DNA from 3 places in the Streptomyces sp. M2CJ-2 genome. Region 2 is predicted to be linked to each of the others. Evidence: riboswitches for the same ligand, from Rfam matches in the RefSeq annotation. Region 2 holds a riboswitch; each other region holds the start of a gene.
What was found. Region 2 has a riboswitch for cyclic di-AMP ahead of JL475_RS25245 (M23 family metallopeptidase). Riboswitches for the same ligand answer to the same signal wherever they lie in the genome.
Positions count from the first base shown of each region.

Region 1: another riboswitch for cyclic di-AMP. It lies ahead of JL475_RS32040 (M23 family metallopeptidase); the one in region 2 lies ahead of JL475_RS25245 (M23 family metallopeptidase).
Region 3: another riboswitch for cyclic di-AMP. It lies ahead of JL475_RS01145 (C40 family peptidase); the one in region 2 lies ahead of JL475_RS25245 (M23 family metallopeptidase).

Region 1 is NZ_JAESIF010000070.1:10,648-15,136, forward strand. It holds gene JL475_RS32025 (cation:proton antiporter) at 1-505, opposite strand, end outside; gene JL475_RS32030 (dihydrofolate reductase family protein) at 828-1,961, shown strand; tRNA gene JL475_RS32035 (tRNA-Met) at 2,038-2,111, shown strand; cyclic di-AMP (ydaO/yuaA leader) riboswitch at 2,426-2,583, shown strand; gene JL475_RS32040 (M23 family metallopeptidase) at 2,595-3,647, shown strand; gene JL475_RS32045 (PrsW family intramembrane metalloprotease) at 3,712-4,489, opposite strand, start outside.
Region 2 is NZ_JAESIF010000038.1:60,308-64,796, forward strand. It holds gene JL475_RS25235 (MBL fold metallo-hydrolase) at 1-977, opposite strand, end outside; gene JL475_RS25240 (SGNH/GDSL hydrolase family protein) at 1,171-1,956, opposite strand; gene JL475_RS25245 (M23 family metallopeptidase) at 2,192-3,145, opposite strand; cyclic di-AMP (ydaO/yuaA leader) riboswitch at 3,150-3,312, opposite strand; gene JL475_RS25250 (tyrosine-protein phosphatase) at 3,776-4,489, shown strand, end outside.
Region 3 is NZ_JAESIF010000001.1:169,462-173,950, reverse strand. It holds gene JL475_RS01155 (ATP-dependent Clp protease proteolytic subunit) at 1-160, shown strand, start outside; gene JL475_RS01150 (hypothetical protein) at 168-476, shown strand; cyclic di-AMP (ydaO/yuaA leader) riboswitch at 809-1,017, shown strand; gene JL475_RS01145 (C40 family peptidase) at 1,021-1,494, shown strand; gene JL475_RS01140 (ATP-binding protein) at 1,589-2,047, opposite strand; gene JL475_RS01135 (helix-turn-helix transcriptional regulator) at 2,259-3,119, shown strand; gene JL475_RS01130 (DUF397 domain-containing protein) at 3,129-3,353, shown strand; gene JL475_RS01125 (8-amino-7-oxononanoate synthase) at 3,441-4,489, opposite strand, start outside.

The DNA.
Region 1 (4,489 bases), on a different contig from region 2:
GAGCGGCGAGATAGAGGGCGAGGAAGATGTCCTCGACGACGGTGACGCCGAGGATGAGGCGGGTCTCGGGCCGGCCGATGTGGCCCAGCTCGATGAGGATCTTCGTGACGATCGCCGAGGAGGAGATGCCCAGCACCCCGGCGAGCACCAGGGCCTCCCGTGCTCCCCAGCCGAGGGCGAACCCGAAGCCCAGTCCCGCACCGACGTTGAGCAGCAGGTAGACGCCGCCGGCGGTGAGCAGCCGTCTGCCGCCCCGTCTCAGATCGTCGAGGTGGAACTCCAGGCCCAGGTAGAAGAGCAGCAGGACGAGACCGAGTGCCGAGAGCATCCCGAAGTCGTGCGCGTCCTCGACCAGGACCGGGCCCGGGGTGTGCGGGCCGAGCAGAATGCCGGCGAGCATGAACAGGGGGATGGTCGGCAGCCCGATCCGGCTGCCGAGGCGGGCGAGGAACGCGGCGGCGAGGAAGGCGCCGCCCATGGCGAGCAGTGTGTCGGCATGTCCCACGGGTCACCACCTTCCACAGCACGGGAACGGAGCGTGATCTCATCGACCGAGCCGAGTGGGGACCGCTCCTTCGCGTCGATGGGGGTTCTTCGCCATACGGGGTTGCGGTCGGTGCGTCGAGGAACAAGAGGTCCGAGAGCCTCTTCTCGCCTTTCCACGCTCACATCCGACTCCATGCGACGACCATCCGTGGCGCCACTCATATCGGATGGAGGGTGACACCCACATGAGGTCCCGGCCCGTCCCGCGATCTGCTTGTCAGACTTGAGCCAGTTCAGTGGCCCGCGGCCCCGCGGTCCCCGTCCTTCCCAGGAGCGCGTCGATGTCCCACCCGTACGTCCTGTTGTCCGCCGCCGTCTCCCTGGACGGCTACCTCGACGACACCGGCCCCGAGCGGCTGCTGCTGTCCGGCCCGGCCGACTTCGACCGGGTCGACGAGGTACGGGCGTCGGTCGACGCGATCCTGATCGGCGCCGGCACGATCCGTGCCGACAACCCCCGCCTGCTGGTCAACTCGCCCGAGCGGCGGGCCGCCCGGGTCGCCGAGGGCCGGCCCGAGTACCCGCTGAAGGTCACGGTCAGCGGCTCCGGCGACCTGGACCCGGCGGCGCGGTTCTGGCACACCGGCGGCGAGAAGGTCCTCTACACGACCGACGAGGGCGCCGAACGCGCCCGCGCGCACGGCCTCGCCACCGACGTCGTACCGCTCGGGGCCGCACTCGACTGGCGGCGGCTCCTCACGCACCTGTACGACGTGTACGGCGTCCGGCGGCTCATGGTGGAGGGCGGCGGCCTGATCCACACCCAGCTCCTCACCCAGGGCCTCGCCGACGAGCTCCAGTTGGTCCTCGCCCCGCTCTTCGTCGGCGACCCGGACGCCGCCCGCCTCTTCGGCCCCGGTGCCTACCAGGGCGGCCGGCTGCGGCTGCTGGAGACCCGCCCGGTCGGCGACGTCGTCCTCATGCGCTACGAGCCCACCGCCCCCGGCACCGGCCCGCTCCCCGTCGCCGCCGACCACCACTGGCTGGCCCTCGCCTGTGAACTGGCGGCTCAGTGCCCGCCGTCGGAGACGGCCTTCAGCGTGGGCGCGGTGGTGGTCGCGGCCGACGGCACCGAGCTGGCCCGCGGCCACTCCCGGGAGGGCGGTGATCCGGTGGTGCACGCCGAGGAGGCCGCCCTCGCCAAGGCCGACCCCACGGATCCGCGGCTCGCGACCGCCACCGTGTACTCCAGCCTGGAACCCTGCGCGCGTCGCGCCTCGCGTCCGGCGCCCTGCGCGCGGCTGATCCTGGACGCGGGGGTACGGCGGGTGGTCACCGCCTGGCGGGAGCCGGACACCTTCGTGGCGGACGCCGACGGCAGCGGAGTGCTGGCCGCCGGGGGAGCCCAGGTCGTCGTACTGCCCGAGCACGAGGAGGCCGCCACGGCGCCGAACGGTCATCTGATCGGCCGGTGACGCGGGGGTCGGCGGCAAGCGGCGACAAGGAGTGTGCGGAGTGTCCCCCGCATGCCGTATGCTGGTGACACAACGACGCGGGGTGGAGCAGCTCGGTAGCTCGCTGGGCTCATAACCCAGAGGTCGCAGGTTCAAATCCTGTCCCCGCTACTGAAGGCCGAGGGCCGGAACCCGAAAGGGTTCCGGCCCTCGGCCGTTCTCGGCTTCCGCCCCGTCGTCCTGGCTTCCGCGCCGTTGTCACGCCAGGTGATCGGACCACCGCGCTGCGCATAACAACTGATAAACCGTCAGTTTCAATGTGACGTGCGAGGCAGAGTCAACTCGCCCGTTTTTGCCCGGCCGTGGCGCTTAAGTCCGTGTGGAAATCGTTAACGATCAAGAGGAACGGCTTGGAATCCGACCCCTACCTCTATTAACGTTCGATAACGCAGCGCGGTCGTCCCAGCCGTCACACGAGTCGGCTCCGTGCGCACGCGCCGAATCCCGCAAGGGAACCGGGGAACCAACATCTTGGGGTGAATCGCGTGGATGCCCCCGTGGAGACACGGAGGGTATACGCGCGTAGGAGACCTTCCTGCTCCGAACCCGTCAGCTAACCCGGTAGGCGAGAAGGAAGGAAAGGAGTACGCCCACGTGGCGTCGAACCGGCCTGCTCCCGAGGCCCCCTTCATGCCGAGCCAGTACGACGGCGACACCTTCGTCTACGGCGGCGTCCGCCCCGGCGAGGCCCCCTTCGAGGAGTGGAACCCCACCGAGGAGTCCGTCCGCCCCGTGCGCGGTCGGCACCGCGTCGGCAAGCAGCGCGGCGGAGGCCTCGCCCGCAGCTCCACGGTCCTGGGCGTCGGTGTCATAGCCGCCGTCGCCGGCGGTGGCATGGCCAGCGCCCAGTCCGGCAAGCCGCCGGTCTCGATCTCGATGCCGGACCTTCCCTCTGTCGGTTCCCTCATCTCCGGTGAGGAAACCCCCGAGGGTTCCGCCACCGCGCTCAGCGACATCGGTGTGGTCGCCGACGAGGCCACCGAGCAGGGCGCCTCCGACGCCGGCGAGGCGCTGCACGCCCGGATCATGGCCCAGGTCGAGCAGCAGCAGAGCCAGGCCGAGGACAAGGCCGCCGCCGAGGCCGCCGCCGCCGCGGAGAAGGAGGCCAAGGAGAAGGCCGCCGCCGCGAAGAAGGAGGCGGAGGAGAAGGCCGCCGAGGCGAAGCGGAAGGCCGCCGAGGAGAAGCGGAAGGCGGAGGAGGAGGCCAAGAAGAAGGCCGAGGCCGAGCGCCTCGCCGAGCTGGCCCGGCAGTACGCGCTGCCCACCTCCTCGTACACCGTCTCCTCGACCTTCGGTCAGGCCGGCGCCTACTGGTCCTCCGGCCAGCACACCGGCCTGGACTTCGCCGCTCCCACGGGCACGCTGATCAAGGCGGTCCACACCGGCACGATCACCTCCGCCGGCTGGGACGGCTCCTACGGCTACAAGACCGTGCTGACGCTCGACGACGGCACCGAGATCTGGTACGCCCACCAGTCCTCCATCAACGTCAGCGTCGGCCAGCAGGTCAACACCGGCGACGTGATCGGACGCGTCGGCTCCACCGGCAACTCCACCGGTGCCCACCTCCACCTGGAGGTCCACACCGCCGGCGGCGCGGGCATCGACCCGATGGCCTGGCTCCAGTCGAAGGGCCTCACCGTCTGAGACGACCACAGTCCCGGCAGTCCTGACGACGACCCCCCGACGTCAGGGCTGCCGGTCAGGCGTTTCAGGGGTGGTACGGGTATGTGTACGGGTTCGGCCGGTACGCGGAATGCCCGTGGTACGCGGGGTGCGGGGCATACGCGAGGCTCGTCGCACCGTGCATGCCGTACACGCCGTACGCACCGTGCACCGGCCAGGGCGGCACAGGCGGCGCGGTGGCGCGGGCCGCGTGCTCCAGGGCCGGGCGGGCCGCGTCGCGGCGGCGCCACAGTTCCCGCAGCAGCTCCCCCTCCTGTGCGGCGAAGTCCGTGCCCACGCGGCCGCGGCGTGCCCGGTGCCGCAGGAACGCCAGGGACGTCGCGTACGCCTCGTACCGCGCCACCGTCCGTGCCGCCGCCCGGCCCCCGTGCCGGCGCGCGTACCGCCGGGCGACGCGCCGGGCCCGCATCGAGCCGAGTGCGAACGGCTGGGCCGGGCTCAGCCAGCCGGCGGCCACGTACACGGGCAGTTCCGTGCGCACGGTCCGCAGCTCGCGCTGCCGCGTCCACACCACCAGCCAGGTCAGCAGGCCGAACGACGGCACCATGAACGCCCCGTACACGGCGAAGAAGCCGTACTCGCCGAGGACCGAGGAGCCGTTCCACAGCGCGTGCATGCCCATCGCGAGCAGCAGGCCGCCCAGCGGCGGCAGGACGCGCCACAGGCGCCGGCGTTCGGTGGCGAGCGCGGAGATGCCGAAGCCGATGCCGGTGAGCACGGTGAAGAGCGGGTGCGCGAACGGCGACATCACGACGCGGACGAAGAAGGTCGCCGCGGTGACGGAGGCGACACCGCTGCCGCCG
Region 2 (4,489 bases):
ATCGGCAGGAAGACACCGTCCGGACGGCCTCTCTGCAGGTCCAGATGGGCCTGGACGCCCTCGGCCGGGTTCATGTGGATCTCGGGCCAGGAACCAGGCCCCGGGATCGGGTCCGGCCTGCCCTTGGGCCAGAAGTCCGAGTACGCGCCGATCTGGATCATCGTCGCGTCGAACGGGCCGTGGTCGGCGCCGATGTCCTCGAAACCGTCGAAGTAGCCGGTGTCGCCGCTGTGGTACACGCGGTGCTCCGCGCCTGCCACGACCCAGGAGGCCCACAGGGTGTGCTGCGTGTTGCGCAGTCCCCGGCCGCAGAAATGGCGGGCCGGGGTGGCCGTGAGAGTGAGCCCGCCGACCCTCGTCGCCTCGTGCCAGTCCAGTTCGCGCAGCCGGTCGGCGGACACGCCCCAGTGCTCCAGATGGGCACCCACCCCGAGCGGCACGGCGAACAGCGTGTCCGTGCCGGCCAGCGCCTTGATGGTGGGCAGGTCCAGGTGGTCGTAGTGGTCGTGCGAGATCACCACGACGTCGACCGGGCCGAGCGCGGCCAGCGGCAGGGGCACCGGGTGCAGCCGCCGGGGTCCGACGAAGGGGAACGGGGAGCAGCGCTCGCCCCACACGGGGTCGAACAGGACCCGCTGACCGTCGATCTCCGTGAGGACGCTGGAGTGGCCCATCCAGGTGAGACGCAGCCCGGTGACCGGCGGGCGGGCCAGATCGGCGAGGGTGGTGGAGTGCACCGGCACGGTGCCGCGCGGCGCGCGGTTGTACCGGGTCTCCTTGTCGAAGTAGGTCTTCACCAGGTCTCGGGCCGAGCCCTCGGACCGGGGCCGGGTGGGGCCCCCGGGGTTCTGGAACACCCCGTCCCGGTAGTGCGGGGATCTGCGGATGCGCGCCATGCGCTCTCCGCTCGGGTCCGCGCCGAAGGCCGCGGACCGTAGCGCACGGATCCCGGAGCTCTGGGAACGGAAACCGGCCACGATGCCTCCCAGCGGAGTCGGTCAGACATCCCATTATGTGCGGACGGCCCGGTACCGCCGTGGCGGACGGGGCAGAACCGGCCGCCCGGGGCGACGTGCCCTGGGGGCTCCGGCTCCTCACGGGGGCGGGGTGCGGGCGTCTGCTCCCGCACCCCGCCCCCGGGCCCGGCGGCCGCCTCCGTCCCCGCCGGCGTTACGCCACTGAGGCGATCCTCACCTTGATGTCGTCCGGGGACAGCGTCCCCTTTGCCGTCACGTGGTCCCCCGAGGACTCCCCGCGCAACCGGCGCCCTATCCACGGCACCAGGTACTCGCGCGCCCAGTGGACGTCGTCCCGCCGGACGTCGAGGCTGCCGCGCGGCGGCAGCGGGGGCCAGGGCTGCTCCGGGTCGGCCGGGACGTCCAGGCCGAGGGTCTGGCCCGCGCGGAGCGCCACGCGCGTGTGCCCCTCGGGCGACAGGTGGAGCCGGTCGGCGTCCCAGGCCCTGCGGTCCTGGACGCTCTTCAGGGACCACAGGTCGAGCACCGGGCAGCCGTACCGGTCGGCGACGGCCCGCACATGCCCGTTGTAGGTGGCGATCTTGCCGCGCAGATGCTTGAGCAGGGGCACGCCCCGGGTGTCGAACCCCGTGGTCACCAGGACCGTGCCGGAGACCGCCGTGAGCGCGGCCACAGCCCGCTCGAAACGCTCGGCCACCTCGTCGGGGTCGGTGCCGGGGCGGAGGATGTCGTTGCCGCCCGCACAGAAGGAGACCAGTGCGGGAGCCAGTTCGACGGCCCGCGGAACCTGGTCGGCCATGATCTGGTCGAGCAGTTTTCCGCGCACCGCGAGATTCGTGTACCGGAAGTCGCCTTCGGGGCGAAGGTCGGCGAGAAGTACGGCGAACCGGTCGGCCCAGCCGACGAACGCCCCGTCCGGGCCGGGGTCGCCGACGCCCTCGGTGAAGCTGTCCCCCACCGCCACGTACGACCCGATCACTGATGTGCTGTCACTCTTCGAATCGTCTGCCACGAGGGGACATGATTCCCTTTCGAATGTGACCTACGCGACCGTAGGAAGGGGTTGACGCGCGGTGAGATAAGCCACTCCCGAAGCATTGCCCCATTCCGGAACAGTCCTGTCGGCGAGAACGTTGAGGGCGAAACACGGCGAAGGCCGGACCCCGGGATCGGGGTCCGGCCTTCGCCGTGCGTCAGGCGGGTCGTCGCGGGGGTCAGGCGATGGAGATGCCCTTCGCACCGAGGTAGGCGACCGGGTCCACGTCCGAGCCGTAGTTCGGCGTGGTGCGGATCTCGAAGTGCAGGTGCGGGCCGGTCGAGTTGCCGGTGGACCCCGAGAGGCCGACCTGCTGGCCGCCGCTCACGGTCTGGCCGGCCGAGACGGACAGCGAGGACAGGTGGGCGTACTGGGCGTAGTGGCCGTCCTCGAGCTTGATGACGACCTGGTTGCCGTACGCACCGGCCCAGCCCGCGGAGACGACGGTGCCCGGGCCGACGGCCTTCAGGGAGGTACCGGTCGGAATGGCGAAGTCGACACCGGTGTGGTAGCCGCTGGACCACATGCTGCCGGCCACCTTGTAGGCGGTGCCGAGGCCGCCACCGGGCACCGGCGAGCTGTAAGCGGAGGTGTTCGCGGCCCGGTTCGCGGTCGTGGCGCCGGAGGAGGCCTTCGGCGCGGACTGCTCGGACTGCTTCGGCGCGGAGGACGGAGCGGACGAAGAGGGCAGACCCAGGGAACCGGAAGGACCGGAAGAGGCCGACTTCTTCGGCGTGCTCGTCGCGGCCTCGCCGTCGACGGAGAGCTTCAGACCGGGGTGGATGAGCGACGGGTCGTCACCCACGGCCTCCCGGTTGTCGGCGTAGAGCTGCTTCCAGCCGCCGTCTATGTTCTCGGACTCGGCGATCTTCGCCAGGTAGTCGCCGCCCTTCACGATGTACGTGCGGGCGACGCCGTCCTTGCCGCTGTCGGCCTTCTTGCCGTCGGCCTTCTTGTCGGCGACGGAGAACGACTGGACTGCCTTCTCCGGGGCCGCCTGCGCAGGGGCGGCGTTCGCTCCGGTGGCGCCGAGAAGCGGCAGGGCGAGCGCGACGCCACCGGTGCCGGCGACGGCGATGGAACGGGTGAAACGCAGAGCGCGGGGACGGCGGTGCTTACCCTTTGCGGGCATGACGAATTCCTCTCCGGCGCCTACGAGGTGAGCTGTCGGGTTCGGACTGGAGATGCCCGGCCGCGTCGAGACGCGACTTAACCCCGAGCCTGTTCCGGAGACCGGAACAGGCGGTGGTACCTGTGGGTCCCCCGCTCCTGCCGTACACGGGTCAGTGTGTGCGGGCTCCGGGCGGCGGCAGGATTAGGCGTCCGTCCGGATCGATGGCGAACGTAGGCGACCACGCCACAAAGGGACAAGCGCGATGTTCCGAGCGAAGGCCCTTTTCTGTGCCCCATTGACCTGAATTCCGTCACACAGAGTCGCCCCGGATTTCCCGCACCCCCCGAATTCCCTTGCGAAACACCGGAATTACGTGAACATGGCGACAACGCATCGTCACCGATATGACGATGCTCACCACACCCTCCCCATATCCCCTTCCATCGGGGCACGTTGTGTCGAATGGAACTAAACGGACAGAACGCCTTCAATTACCCGATCGGGGGCGCTCCGCTCCGGCCGGACGGCGGGCCCGGAACGCCCGTGCCGACCGATCCGCGGACAACTCATTGCCCCCGACAGGCATGTCGTATCGTCGAGTGACACCCGTCGGCGCCTCCCCGCCGACGGCGAGAGGGAGGGGCCCCTGTGACGCAGCACATCCCGTCGACCGAACCCGAGCTGACCGGAGTGCGGAACTTCCGAGACGTGGGCGGACTGCCGACCGTGGACGGCCGCCGGGTACGGCACGGCGTGCTGTTCCGCAGCGGTCATCTCGCCCACGCCACCGCGTCGGACGCCGACTTCCTGTCCTCCCTGGGACTGCGCACCGTCTTCGACTTCCGCAACGCGGCCGACCAGAAGCTGGACGGCCACGACATCGAACTGCCCGGCGTGCGCCATGTGAACCTGCCGCTGAGCGACCCGGCCGACGGCGCCCGGTTCTGGAGGATGGTCCGCGACGGCGACCTGGACCAGCTGCGCTCGATCCTCGCCGACGGCAAGGGGGCGGGCCGGATGATCGCCTCGTACCGCGCGATCGTCAGGGAACGCACCGCCGAGCACTCCCAGGTGCTGCGCTCGCTCACCGAGGAAGGCGCCCCCGCGCTGATGCACTGCGCGGCGGGCAAGGACCGCGCGGGCCTGTCGGTGGCGGTGACGCTGCTCGCCCTGGGCGTGGAGCGGGACGCGATCTTCGACGACTACCTCAAGTCCAGCGCCAAGCACCGCCGCTACAAGGTGCGTCGCAGCGGCAGCTCCGCCTCGGCCTACTCCCCCGAGGTCATGGAGCTGCTCGACCCCCTGTTCGACGCCCGCGCCGAATATCTGTCCGCCGCCCTGGAGACCATCGAGGAGACCTGG
Region 3 (4,489 bases), on a different contig from region 2:
GGAGATGCTGGTCCGGCACACCCGCCGCACCCCGGAGCAGGCACGGTCGGACATCGAGCGGGACACGGTCCTCGACGCCCGGGCAGCGGTGGACTACGGCCTCGCGGACCGGATCGTGACCCGCCGCGAGGGCCTCCAGGCCACTCCCGGCACGAGGTGAGCCGCCGATGTTGCCACCCGAACTACCGCCGCTGCCCGCGCTGACCAGCGCCGAGGCCGAGTTGATCGACCGTTACCTCGAGGCCGTCGACCTGCTCGGCCGGATCAACCCGGCCCGCGACGGTGACACCTACCGGGGACTGCGTGCCGCGCAGGCACTGGTCGGCAAGGCCGTCGCCCTGCGCGACGCACTGGCCCTGATGCACCGGCGCGGCGAGACCGAACTGCACACCGCCACCCTGGCCCGCGCGTTGCGGGTGCTGGACGGCGAGCGACGCACGGCCCGCGTCATCCTGCCTCCGGGCTCCGGCAGTTGACGCCCCTACCGGTCCGGACGGGGCGTGCGCCGGCGTCACGTCCGCACCTGAGTCGAAACGGACCAAAAGACGTACCCCCATGCGGCGTAGATGCGCGACTTCTTTTCGGGCCGCCGAGGTTGCGCACCACGCGCACCCCATTTCGGAATCAAGTACTCCGATGCTGGTCCGGGGCTCCTCGGCACCCTGGACGGTGCCCCGAACGCAGCGCTGTCCACCCGAACGGATGAGTGGTGAGTAACAACACAAACCCCCGGTTCCAGTGGGATTTCGGGCCGACCATTGCCAAGATCGCTCACTGACGACAAGCCCCCGCCGCCGCGGCGGGGCGATCCGGGCGGACGCCGAGTCCTGCCGCCGCCCGGATGACCGGTCGACAGGAGTGGATCGGCAGGAGTGGAGGACCCGAGCACGACGGGTCGCCGGAGCGGAGGTTCTCGTTCCGAGCAGCCCTTGGGGTGAAGCCGCACATGTGCGGCCGGGCAACTTCGCCAGCCCGAATCCGACAGGTCATCCTTCACAGGCGGCTGACGAAGGGTTGCGCATGTCCGCGCTCAATCGTGTCCCGTCTCTCATGGCTCGGGCCGGCACGGCCTCGGCTCTCACCCTCGCCGCCGTGGGCGGCTCGCTCGTGGTTCCCGGTGCCGCCTCGGAGGCGGCGGCAGCGAGTACGGCCACCAAGGCCCTCCAGGTCGCGGCGTCCAAGGAGGGTTCGCCCTACCGGTGGGGCGCCACCGGACCGTCCCGCTTCGACTGCTCCGGCCTGACCCTCTACTCCTTCAAGAAGGCGGGCAAGAAACTGCCGCGCACCGCCGCCCAGCAGTACAACAAGACACGCCAGGTCTCGGCCTCCCAACGCAAGGCGGGCGACCTGGTGTTCTTCCACTCGGGCCAGAACATCTACCACGTCGGCATCTACGCGGGCCAGAACAAGATCTGGCACGCCCCGAAGACCGGGGACGTGGTGCGCCTGCAGAAGATCTGGACCCGCAGCGTCTGGTACGGCCGGGTCGGCTGAGCCGCGGGGCGGCGGCACACCCCCCTGTCGCCGCCTCCGCCGCTTTGTCGGGGAGTCACCGACGCGGCTGAGCCGTGCCGTTCCGTCGTGGCCCCTACGGCTCCTGCCGTCCCGCCGCCGTGACCGGCTCGGCCGGGACGGCCCACGGGAGCACGACGAAGACGGTCTTGCCGCCGTCCCTGGTGGGGCGGACCCTCATCCTGCCGCCGCGCTCCGCGGTCAGCCAGCGGATGATGACCAACCCCCGGCCGTTGTCCTGCTGGACCGCGGCGGGGAGCCGCTTGGGGAACCTCGGATGACTGTCGGTGACTCCGATGCGCAACCGCTCGTCGTGGTCGAGGGCGATGTCCACCGTGAACGTGGGCGACTGCCCGAGGGTGTGCTGCACGGCGTTGGTGGCCAGTTCGGACACGATCAGCCGCACGGTGTCGGACACTTCCGTGTCCGCCGGCATGCCCCACTCCGCCAGCGTGTCCATCACATGGACGCGCGCGGCGGAAACCGAGGCCGGATCGCTCGGCAGAGTGATGGATGCTTCCAGATGGTCTGCCATGGCGACGTCGTCCCTTTCCCACGGGTCCACGGTCCGGCACGGAGCGGCTGATTCGAGTACGGTCCCGCACTGGTGCTTCGTCGCCAGACTGCCATCACCGCAGGGTGTGGGCGACGATACGGCCAAGATATGCATATATCTGTCGCTCAAATCGGTGAACTCTGCGACGAGAGACCGTATGCGGGTGGCTCATGGGGAGTAAGGGGGAACGATGCAGCACGGTCCCGCGGTACGCCGCCGGAAACTGGGTGCCGAACTGCGCTCGCTGCGCACGTCGGCGGGGTTCACGAGCGGTGAGGCGGCCCGCCTGGTGGGCTGGCACCAGTCGAAGGTGAGCCGGATCGAGACGGGCACGAGCGGGGTGAAACCGGCCGATGTGCGGTTACTGCTCGACGCCTACGGCTTGGCGGACCGTCAGCTGCGGGAGTTGCTGCTGGTGTTGGCGGGGTCCGACGACAGCGGCGGACGGCATCACTGGTGGCACGCGTACCGGGGGGTACTGCCACCCACCTACCGGGACTTCATCAGCCTGGAGTCCCAGGCCGGCGCGATGCGCACCCTGGAGACCACAGTGGTTCCCGGGCTGTTGCAGACACCCGAGTACGCGCGGGCGGTGACCGAGGCCGCGCTGGAGGGCGCTTCGAAGGAGCGGCTGGACACGCTGGTGGAAGTGCGGCTGGCCCGGCAGGACGTGCTGCGGACGGAGCCGCCCCTGGAGCTGGCCGCCGTCCTGGACGAGGCGGTGCTGCGCCGGGAGGTCGGCGGTCCCGGCGTAATGACCCGGCAGCTGAACCGGCTCGTGGAGGCGGCACGCCTTCCCCATGTGCGGCTCCAGATCCTGCCGTTCACGGCAGGGGCGCACATCGGCGTCACCGGTCCTTTCGTCATCTTCTCATTTTCGCGCACCGCCGATCTGGATGTCGTGGTTCTCGACCACTTGACGAGTAGCCTCTATCTCGAGCGGAAAGAAGACCTCCGGGTGTACTCGGAGGCTTTCAACGCCCTTTCGATCCACGCCCTTTCGCCCGAGGACTCGTTGGATTTCATCGCCGGGACAGCTGCCGGCGCGTAAGGAGGCACGATGCCCGTACCGCCTCGGACCCTTCCCTCCAGCACCGACCTGCACGGTGTGCGGTGGCTGCGCAGCAGCCACAGCACGGGAGCGAACAACTGCGTCGAGACGGCCAGGCCCGCCACCGGCCCGGGTGCCGGGCTGCTCGCCGTACGCGATTCCAAGGACCCGTCCGGACCCGCGCTGCTCATCTCCCCCGGGAGCTGGACGAAGTTCGTGGCCTCGGTCCGCTGACCGGCAGCACCACCGACCCGACCACCCGACCGGCACCACCGACCGAACCGTCCGTCGTCGAGCGACCCACGGCCGTGCCCCGCCGACTCATGGCCGCGTCTCGCCGACCACCTGTACAGCGCGTTCGATCTCGGCCCCGGACAGGTCCGCGCGGGCGGTCAGTCTGAGCCGTGAGATGCCGTCGGGCACGGAAGGAGGACGGAAGCAGCCCACGGACAGGCCGGCCGCCCGGCAGTCGGCCGCCCATCGCACGGCCTGCTCCGGGGACGGGGCGCGCACGGAGACGACCGCGGCGTCGGGACGCACCGCTCGAAGACCCGCGGCCGTCAGCCGTCCGTGCAGTTCGCGCGCCACCTCGCCCGCCCGTGCGGCACGCCCGGGTTCCCGGCGCAGCAGCCGGAGCGCCGACAGCGCGGCGCCGGCGGCCGCGGGGGCGAGGCCCGTGTCGAAGATGAACGTCCGGGCCGCGTTGACGAGGTGTTCGACGACCCGTGCCGGGCCGAGCACCGCCCCGCCCTGGCTGCCGAGCGACTTGGACAGCGTGACCGTCGCGACGACGTCGTCGGCGCCGGCGAGTCCGGCCGCGTGCGGGGCGCCGCGTCCGCCGTCGCCCAGCACCCCGAGGCCGTGGGCGTCGTCGAGCACCAGTCCCGCGCCGTGCTCCCGGCACGCCTCGGCCAGCGCGGTGAGCGGGGCGGCGTCCCCGTCGACCGAGAAGACCGTGTCGGACACCACGACGGCCGGTCCGGCGTGCCCGTCCAGCGCCTTGCGCACGGCGTCCGGGTCGGCGTGCGCCGCGACCCGCGTCCCGCCGCGGGCCAGCCGGCAGCCGTCGATCAGCGAGGCGTGGTTGCCCGCGTCGGACACGATCAGCGAGCCGTGCGGGGCCAGCGCGGTGACGGCGGCGAGGTTGGCCGCGTAGCCGGAGGAGAAGACGAGGGCCGCCTCGAAGCCACAGAAGTCCGCCAGTTCGCGTTCCAGCGCGGTGTGCAGTTCGGTGGTGCCGGTGACGAGCCGGGACCCGGTCGCCCCGCCGCCCCAGGTCCGCGCGGCCCGTGCCGCGCCCTCAGTGACCTCCGGATGGCGGGCCAGGCCCAGGTAGTCGTTGCTCGCCAGATCGAGGAGCGGCGCGTCGG